DNA from 3 places in the Salinicoccus sesuvii genome. Region 1 is predicted to be linked to each of the others. Evidence: riboswitches for the same ligand, from Rfam matches in the RefSeq annotation. Region 1 holds a riboswitch; each other region holds the start of a gene.

Region 1 (4,812 bases):
TTTTCTGAATCTCTCTATACAGAAACCGGATAGAGGATCCTCCACTTCATGGCGCAGGCAAAGCGAAGCCAGCTCCGCCATCCTATCGACAAGATCAAGCCACTCCTCGCGATCTGCCTCATGCAGAACAGGCACCGTATCGCTTTCCTCCGGCTGACACTGATGCTCCATGCCCGCTTCCACAAGCACCCCTGCCCACAGATAGTACTGGACGCCGTCTCCTTCAGCAACAGGGGATACCATGATGTGTATACCCGAACCCACCTCACAGATGAGTGGTCTATTTATTCTTTCATCGTTCTTTAATATATTTGAAATCTCTATTAAAAGTTCTTCTCGATCCAGCATCGCTCGGCACAGACTGTTGTCCCCTTCGATAGAGGTAACAATTTCTCCCCTGCCATCAGTGAGGAAGAACGTCAACCCGTACTGGGTCGCAAAAGTCTGCTGGAATTTTTCTATCATTTCAATCGCTGTAGCCATCATCCAACATCTCCTCTGTAGGTTTCTTCTGTATGTACCGGTAGAACGGTAGATTCTTATAGGAATTTACCCGAAGATGCTAGAAATATGTACTCCGTATGTAAATGAATTGAATTTCAGTCAATTGCTTTATCCAACGCTTCTGCGATATCGTGAACTGGAGCCTGGCTCTCAAAGCTGAACTTTTCACCGTTGATGAAAACGGTGGGAACCACTGTGACAGAACGCTCCAATGCTTCCTTTGTGATGTCCAAACTCAGGTTCATTGTGCTGCGCTGCTCACTGCACCCGTACTCCTGCTCCATCATCTTTTCAATTTCACTGCTACTCAATGTACGCCATTCTTGTTGCGTTTTGAAAAGGGTATGCAGAAGCATATATGCCTGTTCCGGCTGGTTGTAGTCGATATAGAGATTTGCGATTGTGCCATGAAGCAGTCTGACTTTAGGCTTATCGTAGTGTTTGATGGTGTATCTGATGTCCCCCGCTTCGACTCGCGGCATAAGTGTTTCATGGGCTGCCAGAAAGAAATTGACACAGTATGGGCATGCTGTGTTTAAAAATACTTCGACATGCTTATGAGCGTCGCTTGGACCCAGATTCAGCTGTGGTGCATATTCCATGATAATGCTCCCTTCCATCGTTCTATTTTGCTTTTCAATTATATAGGAAGATTGCATGTTTTAAAAGATTGAATAATTACACAATTTTAATATTATGAAGGCTCTTTATTTCTCATTGACATAAGCGCATAAAGGCGGTAAAGTTTGTTTTAAATTTAAATTGAATGATTCTTATCCAGAGAGGTGGAGGGACTGGCCCTTCGAAGCCTCGGCAGCAGCTCTATGAGCCCCGTGCCAATTCCAGAAGCCTAGTGCTTGAAAGATAAGAAGAGATGGATTGCTGCCCTCTTCTTTATGAAGTGGGCTTTTTTATTTCTCTGGATACATTCGTTGGAGGCATAACTCATGAAAAACATCAATCGGGGCAGTGCACTTGCTCTATTCCCCCTACTCGTCTTCGTTGCCCTATTTATTGGGACCGGTATCGCCGCTCAAGACTTCAGTGCCATGCCGATCACTGTGGCACTCTTCATCTCCATCATCGTCGCGATGGTGCTGAAACCGAAAGAGCGCTTGAACGAAAAAATTTCCATACTCACTAAAGGCGCAGGACGCGAGAATATTATGCTGATGGTGCTCATCTTCTTGCTCGCCGGAGCATTCTCACAAGTCGCTGAGAATATGGGAGCGGTCGAATCGACTGTCAACCTTGGTTTGTCACTGTTGCCGAGCAACCTGCTACTCGTCGGATTGTTCATCATCTGCTGCTTTATATCCATATCCATGGGAACGTCCACAGGGACAGTCGTCGCTTTGGTGCCCATCGCCATTGGTATAGCCGAGCAAACCGAATTGCCGCTCGCATTGGCCATCGCGACGGTCATCGGCGGTGCGATGTTTGGTGACAACTTGTCAGTCATCTCAGATACCACCATCGTCTCCACACAATCTCAAGAAGTCAGAATGGTCGACAAGTTTAAAACGAACTTCTTCATTGTTTTGCCAGGTGCGCTTGTGACGATTGTCATTCTGTGGTTCATTACTTCAGGGCAATCTACTACACCGCCAACTGACCTAGAATTCAATCTCATCAAAGTACTGCCCTACCTTGCTGTTTTGGCCATCGCATTGATGGGTGTCAACGTTCTCATTGTTCTGATTGGAGGCACCGTTTTCGCCGGGCTCATCGGCCTGTTTGATGGATCGTATACTTTCACTTCTCTCGTCGCAGCTGCTGGCGAAGGCATCGGTAATATGCAGAATATCGCCATCATCGCAGTACTGATTGGTGGATTGATTGCGTTGATAGAACACTACGGTGGCATCGATTACTTGCTGCATTTCATTACGAGTAGAATTCGTTCCAAGAAAGGTGCCGAGTTTGGTATCGCCGCACTCGTCAGTGCAACAGATTTGAGTACAGCCAACAATACGATATCCATCATCATTACCGGACCGCTAGCGAAAGACATCGCCGATGAATACGGTGTCGATCGTAGGAAATCCGCGAGCTTGCTTGATATATTCGCCGCCGCTTTCCAAGGTCTTATTCCCTATGGTGGCCAGATGCTTGCTGCAGCCGGTCTCGCTGCCATATCACCTGTGGCTATCATTCCTTACTCTATCTATCCCGTCACACTGCTCATCTGTGGAATCATCGCGATACTGATTGGTTTCCCGAGAAGACAGACGTCCAAATAGGCCAATCACCAACCGCTACATGATCCAAAAATAGAAGCCTGATTTGCGAATGGTACACATTCGCAAATCAGCCTTCTTCATATACTATTCTTTCGACATTTCAAGTGCAGTATACACCATCATTTTGACACCATCGATGAACCCCGCTTCATCAATGCCGAATTTTGGATGGTGATGCGGGTACTCCATATCTTTCTCCTTATTGCCAGCACCGATCCATGCATAAGTTGCAGGTATGATTCTGGAGAATGCAGAAAAGTCCTCACCACCCATAGCAAGTGGAAATTCAAACACTTTGTCTCCGAATTTTTGTTCAGCAATTTCCTTCACCTTGTCTGTCGTTAGTGAATCATTGACGACTGCCGAATAACCAATATTGAATGAGAAGTCATAGGTCGCACCATACATGGCACAAATACTTTCCACTGCTTTCTCCATCCTTTCAGCAACCACAGCTCTTGTCTCATCACTTAGTGTTCGGACACTGCCTTCGAGCATCGCTGTATCCGGTATGATGTTTTTTGCACTGCCGGCATGGAATTTTGTCGTCGAGATGACAACAGAATCGAGCGGTGACGTGATCCGCGAAACAATCGTCTGGAACTGGTTTAGAATCTGACCACCGATGGTAATCGGATCAATGGCATTCTCCGGTTGGGAGGCATGTCCCCCGCTGCCTTGGATCCTAAGATCGAAGCTATCCGAGTTCGAAGTGATCGATCCACTTTTAATACCGATTTGACCCGTCGCAATGGGTGTAAAGAGGTGCTGTCCATAAATGAAATCGAGGTCGTCGAATAAACCTGTCGCAACCATTTCAGCTGCTCCGCCTGGCGGCACTTCTTCTGCATGTTGGAAAATCAGATACACTTCCCCATGGAGAGCATCGATATTTTCAACGAGCACTTTCGCTGCTCCAAGCAGTATTGCCGCATGACCATCATGACCGCACGCATGCATCGCACCTTCATTTTCTGAGATGAAATCAATATCGTCCCGTTCTTCATTAATCTGGAGCGCATCGATGTCGGCACGTAAACCGACCTTAAGACCGGGGGTGGCGCCTTTCACGATACCGAGCACACTTGTTTCTGTTGGTCTTGAAATTTCAATATTACCGATCTTCCCAAGCTCTTGTGCGATATAGTTGCTCGTCCAGTGCTCCTCAAACGAAATCTCCGGATGACGGTGCATGGTACGGCGCCAGGAAATCACTTCTTCCATTACACCTTCAATTTGCTGATCTACATTCATTTTTCCACTCCTCACATAATTTTAGTTTAAGATTCAGGCAGATAGATCGGACCATCGACACCTAACGGTATCCCGAGCAGGTACCATACAATGAGTAGAAGCGTCCAAGCGAAAAACAGAACGATGGCGTATGGAAGCAAGGCAGCTATAAGCGTCCCAAGCCCTGCATTTTTATCGTATTTCTGGGCAAACGCCAGCAACAGTGGCAAATATGGCAACATCGGAGTCACTGGATTCGAGAAGGAATCACCGATACGATAGAGCAACTGTGTAAGCGCCGGATCATATCCGAGCAACATGAACATCGGTACAAATACTGGTGCCAGAATCGCCCACTTTGCCGAAGCACTGCCGATCATCATATTGATCAGTCCTGCCAGAATGATGAAACCGATGAACAACGGAATGCCAGAAACATTCATCGTTTCGAGCAAGTTAGCCCCTTTGATGGCGATGATCGGGCCGAGATTGCTCCAGTTGAAATAAGCAAGCATCTGTGCCGCGAAGAACACCAATACAATATAACTTCCCATCGTCCCCATGGCATCACTCAGCATACGCCCGAAATCTTTCGATGTACGCAGTGTACCAGCCACAAGTCCATAGACTAAGCCGGGAACAAAGAACAGGATCGTCAGAATAAATACAATCGAGTCCATGAACGGCGATTCCTGCACAATTGAGCCTGTTTCCGGATTACGCAGGATACCATCCTCGGGAATTACGAAGACCATGAAAAAGACGGCTGTCAAAACCACTGAAACGTTGGCCCATCTGAGCGCAGTCACTTCTTTTGGTTTTAACGGTTCAT
Region 2 (4,812 bases), on a different contig from region 1:
AGTGTATTGTCGTCGTAGTCAGGTATGCCTGACTCGTCAATGACAACATTCTCAAGCACAGAGCCGAACTTGATGGCTTTAAAGATTTCAGGCTCCTTCTCTGCAGACAAGTTGATTGTCTTAGCGTAGCATCCGCCTTCAATATTAAATACCCCGTCTTCATTCCAGCCATGTTCATCATCACCGATCAGTTCTCTTTGAGAATCAGCAGAAAGTGTCGTCTTACCCGTACCAGAGAGTCCAAAGAACAGCGCAACGTCCTTGTTCTCTCCAACGTTCGCAGAGCAGTGCATGCTCATAACGCCTTGTTCAGGCAGCAGATAGTTCATAATGGAGAAAATGGATTTTTTCATTTCACCAGCGTACTCGGTTCCTCCGATTAAAATAACTCCCTTTTCAAGTGAAACGATAATGAAAGCTTCCGACTCCGTACCATCGGTCGAAGGGTCAGCTTTGAATGTCGGTGCAGAAATTACAGTGAATTGTGGCTCTATGGTGCGAGCTTCTTCTTCACTCTCGGGACGGATGAACATAGTGCGGGCAAACATGTTATGCCAGCTGAACTCATTTATGACACTAAGATCAAGACGCGTCTTTTCATCCGCGCCGGCATAGCCGTTGAAAACAAAAATTTCTTCCTTGTCTCCAAGGTGATTGATGACCTTCTCGAAAAGGTTGTCGAAAATTTCTTGTGAGATAGGCTGATTGACTTCTCCCCAGTCTACCTTATGTTCCGATACCGCGTCTTTGACGATAAAACGGTCTTTCGGGCTACGCCCAGTATACTTACCAGTCTCAGCGCGCAACGCACCCGTTGCTGCAAGCTTACCTTCTTTTCTTTCCAAAGACTTTTCAACCAGTTGAGATGTAGAAAGCTGGATATGTGAATTTTTTCTAGTTACCAAATTTTCGATAAGTCCTCTATGGTCTGTCATAATCATCGCCCCCATTTTATGTATTTTCAAAGTAGATGTAGCTTTCACGAATTAGTATAACACATTGATAAATGACGTAACATAATATTTACAAAAATAATATTCACTTGATTTGGACGCAATCATCTAGTATATTATAGTCTAAGTTATCTCTTATCAAGAGCCGGTGGAGGGAACATACCCGATGAAGCCCAGCAACCTCTTTTCTATAAAGAAAGGTGCTAAAGGATGCAGAAGTTATTCTGATCGATAAGGGGAAGAGCGGAGCCTTTTCTCGTATTATTGGGAAAAGGCTTTATTTTTTGGTAACGGGAGATAGCTAATAATCATAAAGGAGAAATATGCAATGGCAGAACGTAGACTTTTCACTTCTGAATCCGTAACTGAGGGGCATCCCGACAAAATTGCGGATCAGATATCCGATGCAATACTGGATGAAATACTAAAAGGGGATGAGAATGCAAGAGTTGCCTGTGAAACGGTTGTTAACACCGGTATGGCAATGATCGTCGGAGAAATAAGTACGAATACTTATGTTGATATACCTAAAATAGTAAGAGAAACTGTCAAGGAGATTGGTTACACCCGTGCCAAGTATGGTTATGACTACAAAACAATGTCCGTATTGACTGGAATAGATGAGCAGTCGGCTGATATTGCGCAAGGTGTCAACAATGCTGTCGAAACAAGGGAGACCGATGCCATTTCTACAGGCGCCGGCGATCAGGGTTTAATGTTCGGCTTTGCATGTAATGAAACGGAAGAACTCATGCCGTTGCCAATATCACTGGCTCACAAATTGTCGAGGCGCTTGACGCAAGTGAGAAAAGACGGAACCATAGACTACTTGAGACCTGATGGAAAGACACAGGTTACCGTAGAGTACGATGAAAAAGGCGCCGTCAAAAGAGTGGATACTATCGTCATTTCATCCCAGCATCATGAGGAAATAGAAACCGAAACGATCCGCAAAGACCTTATTGCGCAAGTGATTCAAAAAGTGGTCCCTACTGAGCTGCTAGATGAAGACACAAAATATATCATCAATCCGACCGGCCGATTTGTTATAGGGGGTCCGCAAGGGGATGCTGGTTTAACAGGCAGAAAGATCATTGTAGATACGTACGGCGGATATGCCCGTCATGGTGGTGGTGCATTCAGTGGTAAAGATCCTACAAAAGTCGACCGTTCTGCAGCATATGCGGCCAGATATATTGCAAAGAATATTGTGGCTGCAGATATCGCATCCAAATGTGAGATTCAGCTAGCCTATGCAATCGGAGTAAGTGAACCTGTGTCGATTTCAGTGGATACCTTCGGTACTTCGGACTACGGAGAATCTGATATTGTCAACGTCATACGCGAGACATTCAATCTCTCTCCGGACGGGATTATAGATATGCTCAATCTACGTCGCCCGATTTACAAAAATACAGCCAGCTATGGTCACTTTGGTCGTGGCGACCATGATTTTCCTTGGGAAAAGCTTGATAAAGCTCCACAATTGAAAACGTCTCTATCAAGCCTTAAAGTGAATTAAAGCAAATAAAGGATCTCGGCCCGGCCGAGATCCTTTATATTCGGAAGTGGTATTAGCTGTCGGAGTCGGTATCATCCATCTCCATGTCATCTTCCATGCTGTCATCTTCCATCTCCATGTCGTCTTCCATTGTTGAATCTTCCATCGTTTCGTCTTCCATGGTTGTTTCTTCCATTGTGTCCTCCTCCATGGTATCTTCTTCCATTGAGTCGTCACCGCCGCATGCACCGAGTACAAGTACAGATGCAAAGCCGCCCGCCATTAGATACTTTTTGAGTTCCATTGATTATTCCTCCTAGTTTTTAACTATGGGCCAATTTCTGGCACTCGCTATCTCTCTAATCTTACTAGCAAGTTAGTAAAGTATTACCCGTGCGGACGATAATAAAACATGAAGTAACCTACGAATCTGTATAAAAGTAAAATTATCCGAATTGATGAAAGTGTTACTAAAAATTTTCTTCATATAATAGATACCAAAAGGGGAGTCAATATCTACAAAATTATTTATTTTAATCGTAAATTGATGTTATTTTGATATAATGAACAGAGCTTGAGTCAAGATGACCCATTTTAATACGGAAGGATATGAAATAAAGCCATGAACACGGAAATTTTCACAGATCCAATTTTTATTGCATTGGCAGCACTGCTCGTCATCATTGCCATTGCTTTCTTGGTCTATTATTTGAAACATAGGAACAAAGTGAATACGCTCGAGAAGGATTATGAAAAGGAAAAAGATAATCTTGTCGAAAAGTACGAATCCGATAACGAAGCACAGCGTCTCGAACATAAAAAAGAAGTATCTACTCTAAATGAAAACTACCACAACGAAACGACGCTTCTGAATAATAAGCTCTCAAGTCTTCGTCAGTTTACGGTGGACAAGGGTGAATACCTCACGGATCTTGCTCTGATTCAGCTAAAAGAACGTCTGGTTCGCAGTGAAAAGATTCGGGAAACGGATATGTATATTTTATCGAATGTCTACCTACCATCTAGAAATTATACCAATACACGAAAAATCGATCATCTTGTACTCACACGTACTGGCATTTATCTAATCGATTCCAAGTACTGGAAGGGACATATTCTACATGGAGTAAGCGAGAGCAACTTCGAAGCGCTTCCTTATATTGAATCTTTCTTCGATCTCCTTGAGCTAGATAAGTCAAAGGAGCAGACTTTAATTTTTGAAAAGTCCGATGATACGAATGTGTCAGTGAACTATTATAACGATACCATCGAGGAAACAAAAGTCTCTGCTGAGAAGTTAAAGAATATCTTTAAACTTCAATATGATGTTGTTCCAATGATCTACTTCAATCCTCAGGACAATGGAAACTATTCAATTTCTAACTATTCTACAGACCCGTCTATAAAAGTGCTGGTAGGAGAAGAGGAACTCGAAAATTTCTTCATGAAATACGTTTTCCATGGCCGTTTCCAGTATACTGTCAAAGATCTGGATGAAATCGCAGAAGCAATCTTTCAACTGAATCCATAATCCTAATCTTTGTTTTGAAGATTAAAAAGTCCTATAATTTTTTTATAGGGCTTTTATTTATCTAAAGGAGGCGTCATGATGTCTGAAGAAATTGTAGTACTCAATCCCGCAACTGGTGAAGAGGTTGATCGAATCAAAAAAGATAGTAGAGAAGATATCGAACAGAAGATTGACAAGGCGCATGAGATGTTCAAGCAATACAAAAAGAAGAATGCTCATGATCGCAGTGAACTGATGGTAAGATGGGCGACACTCATCCGTGAGCACAAGGATGAAATCGCAGAGTTGATTACAAAAGAGAATGGAAAGCCAATTAAAGAAGCGGCCGGAGAAGTGGAGTATGCATGCAGCTATATCGATTACTACGCTGAGGAAGCAAAAAGAATTTATGGGCGTACTATACCGCAACACGAAGATGATTTGCGCCTCGTTGTGACCAAGCAGCCAATTGGTGTAGTAGCAGCAATTACGCCGTGGAACTTCCCTGTCGCCATGATGGCCAGAAAGGCAGCGCCGGCGGTTGCTGCAGGCTGCACGTTCTTGGTCAAACCGGCAAGCGAAACGCCACTGTCAGCGATTAAATTCCTCGATCTCGCACTGGAAGCAGGCTTTGAAGAAGGAGTAATCCAATATGTTACTGCTTCCGGGAAAGATGCAGGCGAAGTATTCTCTAAATCTGAGAAAGTCATGAAATTAACATTCACCGGATCGACTGCTGTGGGTAAGACATTGATGGAAGGTGCAGCTTCTACAGTGAAGAACATCACAATGGAGCTTGGTGGGCATGCACCGCTGGTTGTCCATAAGGATGCTGACCTCGATGTTGC
Region 3 (4,812 bases), on a different contig from region 1:
ACGAGAAAAAATAAAAATAAGAAGCACCTCAAGGTGCTTCTTATTTTTATTCACTTAGCAATTCTTCAGAAAGTGAAACAATGTATTTGAGTTTTGCCCACTGGTCTTCTTCTGTAAGTTCATTACCGTGGTGCGTGGATGCAAATCCGCACTGAGGACTCAGACAAATCTGCTCTTTTGATACATATTGTGTGGCTTCCTCAATGCGTGCCTTGATGACGTCTGCATCTTCGAGTTGCCCATGTTTCGATGTGAAGAGGCCGAGTACGACCTGTGGTCCGTCTTCAGGAATATAGGAGAGTGGACCGAAGTCGCCGGAACGGTCATCATCATATTCTAGGAAAAAGCCGTCGACACGTTCTTTTTTGAAAAGGACAGGAGCGATTTTGGCATAGCTGCCTTCAAAGGCCCACTTCGAACGATAGTTTCCACGACATAGGTGAGTAGTGACGACCAGATCTTCAGGCTTGTTTTCAAGCGCACCATTCGCAACTTTCAAAGCAAGGTTGATCAGTGTTTCCCTATCGTAATCGCCGTCATTGAATGGCACTCCAGGAGCGCTTAGACCGGCGATATACACATCATCCAGCTGAAGGTAGCGACAACCTGCATCATAGAAAGCCTGGATAGCATCTTGGTATGCTTTGATAACATCTTCTGCGTATTCTTCTAAGTCGGGATATATTTCGAGGTTCCTTATACCAGCATTGAACAGCTGATTCGGACTCGGGATGGTCTGCTTCGCCACCGCACGATCACCCACAATGTTTTTGAATTCAACGAAATCAGCTACGTGCGGATGGTCTGGATCGAATGAAACTTTGCCAGTTACACGCACGTTGTACCGTTCCGTTTCTATGCCATCGAACTGGTAACCGTGATCTGGTATGTATCCTTCTACGCCATTCAGATGTTCTAGAAAATCAGTGTGCCAGAACCGGCGTCTGAATTCGCCATCGGTTACAGCTTTAAGACCGACTTCAATCTGTTTGTCGACGACACGTGAGATTTCCTTTGTTTCAATCTCTCGAAGTTCTTCATAGGATATTTTATCTTGAGCGTAGTCCTTTCTTGCTTGATGGATACTCTCAGGGCGTAGAAGGCTTCCTACGTGATCTGCTTTGAATGGTGCTTGTACAGTTGCTTTTGTCATTATAATTCCTCATTTCCAATTTTTAATATAATAATCCCCAACTTTTCAAATTAAGATAAGTTGGGGATGGATATCCTTTTACCTTATCTGCGAGCACTGCTCTCTGGATTTAGCACGACACGGAATGTACGTTGCTGAGGCTTCATGGGGCCAGTCCCTCCACCTCTCTGGATAAGAATTGCAATTATTATATTATTGAGTACTCTAAAGGATAAAGAATATTCTGTCAAGCAAAGCTTAAAATATATTATTCAAGTTTATTTCTTTTTAAAAAAATAAATAAAACTACTTGCCAAAAGTAAGTAAGTGTTGTAAAGTTAAATTATCTTAAATTAGAGATAATAATTAATGGGGGTATTACAATGACAAAGTTCGTATCAGATGCAGCACACTCAGAAGTCGGTTTTCAGGTAAAACACATGATGGTTTCAAAAGTGAAAGGTTACTTTGAATCATTCACATTTGAAGTGGATACAGATAAAATTGAAACGTTCGAAAACGCTGAAGTTTATGCAGAAATCGACGTAGATAGCGTCAGTACTAAAAATGCAGATCGTGACGCGCACTTGAAATCCGAAGATTTCTTTAACGTTGAAAAAAATCCAAAGATTATCTTCAAGTCACGGAATGTAACTAAGAACGGAGATACAGTAACGATTGATGGCGATGCGACTATCAATGGCGTCACTAAAGAAATGAGTATCGATCTTCAGTACAATGGCAAAGGCACAAACCCTTGGGGACAAGAAGTTCACGGATTTGAAGGAGAATTTACGATTAACCGTGAAGACTTCGGATTGACATGGAACCAGACGCTTGAGACAGGCGGCGTACTTGTCAGCAAAGACGTAAAAGCAATGCTTGAGCTTCAATTCTCCGAAAAGAGCGAATAAGTTAAGAATAACCAATACAAAAAACCACAAAGAGTAAAAATTACTCTTTGTGGTTTTTTTATATCTCGACAGGGGATATACAATAGAGCATAGTAGCCAGTTCCTTAATTTACAAAAAAATTCAGAACTGTTATACTCTCCAGAGCGATTCAATAAAGGAGATGGAACATGGGAATGAGAAAAATCAATATTCTATCAGGTGCTGCCTTGTCGATACTACTGTTGTCAGCATGCAATAATGATATCGACAGCATAGAACAAGCACTTGAAGAGACAGAGGAAACGCAGGAATCCGCTGTTTCTGATTTACAGCAGTTGGTAGAACTAGAAAGTCAGCTTCAAGATGCGTTCAATACCGATATTTCCGAAGACGAAGACTTGAGTTCTTTTGCTGATGGTTCTGCTACCGTGTTCAATAATATCGACGAAAGAAAACAAAAATTGGAGAACCTTGAGAGCTTAAGTAATGAATTCTCTGAACAAAGAGAGAAATTCGCAGAAATTGATGTTCAAAGTGTTTCTGGGGAAACTGTTAATAGTGTTGCCGACAGACTTGGATCCCTGAGCGGTTCCGTTGATGAATTTACATCAGCGTATGATGTAGATCTAGACCAGCAGGCGGACTACTTTGAATCTCTCGGCCAAGATGACGCAACGTACGAGACATTCGAAAACGGTATAGAATCGGTGAATGAAAGTCGTGAGACAACACAATCCCTGCTTGTCGATGTGGATACAGAACTTGCGGATTTGCAGAGCCTAAAGGACGAGCTTTCCTCGCAGTTGGATGCAGCTGCCAATGAATAAGATTGCTAAAGGAGATTAGGATGATGAAAAAAAGAGCACTCTTATTAATGTGTTGTGGTGGAATGTTGTTTGCTGGCTGTCAGAACGATGATACGGACAACGCGTCGGAAAATGAAATGTCCGAGCAGCAAGAGACGAGTGAAGAAGTGTCGGAAGAATCGTCGGTGGGAGAAGCAACCGAAGAGACAGAGTCGGTTGAAGAAACGGATTCAGATGAAGCGGAGCCAATGGAATACGAATACGGGGTCAATGAAAATACATACGCTATACAGCCCCTTGAGAACAGTGATGCGGATCCTCAGGTTGCACTACTGACATATGACGATGCGCCAGATGGCTATGCTGTTGAAATCGCTGAAATACTTGCCCAGCATGATGCACCGGCCGTATTCTTCGTAAATGGCATGTACCTTGAAGCAGAAGCTGGCAGGGAAGCTTTAACTACAATTCATGAAATGGGCTTTGAAATTGGTAACCACACCCAGACGCATGCGAGCTTGCCTGACCTTACCCCGGAAGCACAACGTACTGAAATTGTTGAGACAAGTGATTTGGTTGAGGAGATAACAGGTGAACGGCCACGATTTTTCCGGGCACCTTTCGGTCAGAACACCGAGATCTCAAGAGAAATTGCGACTGAACAAGGTATGGAGCTTATGAACTGGACATATGGATATGACTGGGAGGCTGAATACCAGGAAGCAGGTGCCTTGGCAAACATCATGGTAGAGACAGAATATCTCAATGCAGGAGCCAATCTGCTGATGCATGATCGTGAGTGGACTAGGGATGCTTCTGCTGACATTATTCAAGGTTTAAGAGAAAAAGGGTATTCAATTGTAGATCCGGCAAAGATTTCCTCCCCGGATAGAGAGGCGGCGTCTGAATGAGAATGCGTATGATTGGTATGGGAATTGCACTTATATTTTCGAGTCTGTTTATTACAACAGAATCCGAAGCTGCTGAAACATCAGTACTTGATCTTCATGAAGCGCCGATACTGAGTGTGCCGGAAGCATTTCCTGAGCAATTCAAATATGATAGTGGTTTTGATATTGCTTATCCTGAATCAGGTGTAAAGGGCATTTATGTGTCTGGCTATTCGGCCGGCGGTGCGAAAATGCAAGACCTTACGGAACTCTTGTCGAACACACCACTGAATGCAATGGTCATCGACGTAAAAGAAGATGAGGGATATATGATGATGGATCTGGATTCTGAAGATGAGACAATCCAGTCGCTTTCCTACGAATATGTAGATCCTGAGAGTTTGATGAATCATATGGAGCAAGAAGAGATATATCCGATTGCACGCGTTGTGGTCTTTAAGGATTCACAACTGGCTGAAGCGAAGCCGGAACTCTCCTTTACAGATGAGAATGGTGATGTGTGGAAAAACGGTCGTGGAGAAAGTTTTGTTAATCCATTTTCGAAAGATGTTTGGGACTATAATGTAGAAGTGGCAAAACAGGCTGCAAAGCTCGGCTTTAAGGAAATACAATTCGACTATGTACGTTTCCCTGAAGGATTTGAAAATCGTGCCGATACACTACAGTATACAATGGGAGAATACAAAAGTGCAGATATGGATCCAGTCCAAAAACGCGTTGCTGCCGTGACTGATTTTGTAGAGTATGCAAATGAAGCACTCGAACCTTACAATGTTGATGTATCCGTCGACATCTTCGGCTACGCGGCGACATTACCAGAAGCACCGGGTATCGGTCAGAATTTTTCTGAGATATCCAGTAATGTTGATGTCATCTCATCCATGATCTACCCAAGTCACTGGGGAGATGGCTATTTCGAAATAGCGAAACCGGATCTTGAGCCTTATGAAACCATCTCTGAGTACATTAAGGTAGAAAATGATGTACTTGCTGAGCTTGAAGAGGCACCGGTTTCCCGTCCATGGCTCCAAGACTTTACGGCATCTTATCTCGGAGCCGGTAACTATAA

The links. A riboswitch is a leader RNA that binds a small molecule or an ion and turns the genes downstream of it on or off. The one in region 1 is predicted to bind S-adenosylmethionine.
Region 2: another riboswitch for S-adenosylmethionine. It lies ahead of metK (methionine adenosyltransferase); the one in region 1 lies ahead of ACFOJ8_RS01555 (Na+/H+ antiporter NhaC family protein).
Region 3: another riboswitch for S-adenosylmethionine. It lies ahead of ACFOJ8_RS02570 (5-methyltetrahydropteroyltriglutamate--homocysteine S-methyltransferase); the one in region 1 lies ahead of ACFOJ8_RS01555 (Na+/H+ antiporter NhaC family protein).

The regions. Positions count from the first base shown of each region.
Region 1 covers NZ_JBHRWV010000001.1:309,226-314,037, reverse strand. The annotation lists gene ACFOJ8_RS01565 (response regulator transcription factor) at 1-483, opposite strand, end outside; gene ACFOJ8_RS01560 (thioredoxin domain-containing protein) at 600-1,106, opposite strand; SAM riboswitch class I at 1,275-1,375, shown strand; gene ACFOJ8_RS01555 (Na+/H+ antiporter NhaC family protein) at 1,452-2,747, shown strand; gene ACFOJ8_RS01550 (M20 metallopeptidase family protein) at 2,832-4,001, opposite strand; gene ACFOJ8_RS01545 (AbgT family transporter) at 4,028-4,812, opposite strand, start outside.
Region 2 covers NZ_JBHRWV010000002.1:103,680-108,491, forward strand. The annotation lists gene pckA (phosphoenolpyruvate carboxykinase (ATP)) at 1-935, opposite strand, end outside; SAM riboswitch class I at 1,086-1,191, shown strand; gene metK (methionine adenosyltransferase) at 1,282-2,475, shown strand; gene ACFOJ8_RS03215 (hypothetical protein) at 2,528-2,758, opposite strand; gene ACFOJ8_RS03220 (nuclease-related domain-containing protein) at 3,077-3,985, shown strand; gene ACFOJ8_RS03225 (NAD-dependent succinate-semialdehyde dehydrogenase) at 4,064-4,812, shown strand, end outside.
Region 3 covers NZ_JBHRWV010000002.1:6,486-11,297, forward strand. The annotation lists gene ACFOJ8_RS02565 (S9 family peptidase) at 1-14, shown strand, start outside; gene ACFOJ8_RS02570 (5-methyltetrahydropteroyltriglutamate--homocysteine S-methyltransferase) at 47-1,153, opposite strand; SAM riboswitch class I at 1,234-1,331, opposite strand; gene ACFOJ8_RS02575 (YceI family protein) at 1,516-2,046, shown strand; gene ACFOJ8_RS02580 (YkyA family protein) at 2,215-2,853, shown strand; gene ACFOJ8_RS02585 (polysaccharide deacetylase family protein) at 2,877-3,743, shown strand; gene ACFOJ8_RS02590 (putative glycoside hydrolase) at 3,740-4,812, shown strand, end outside.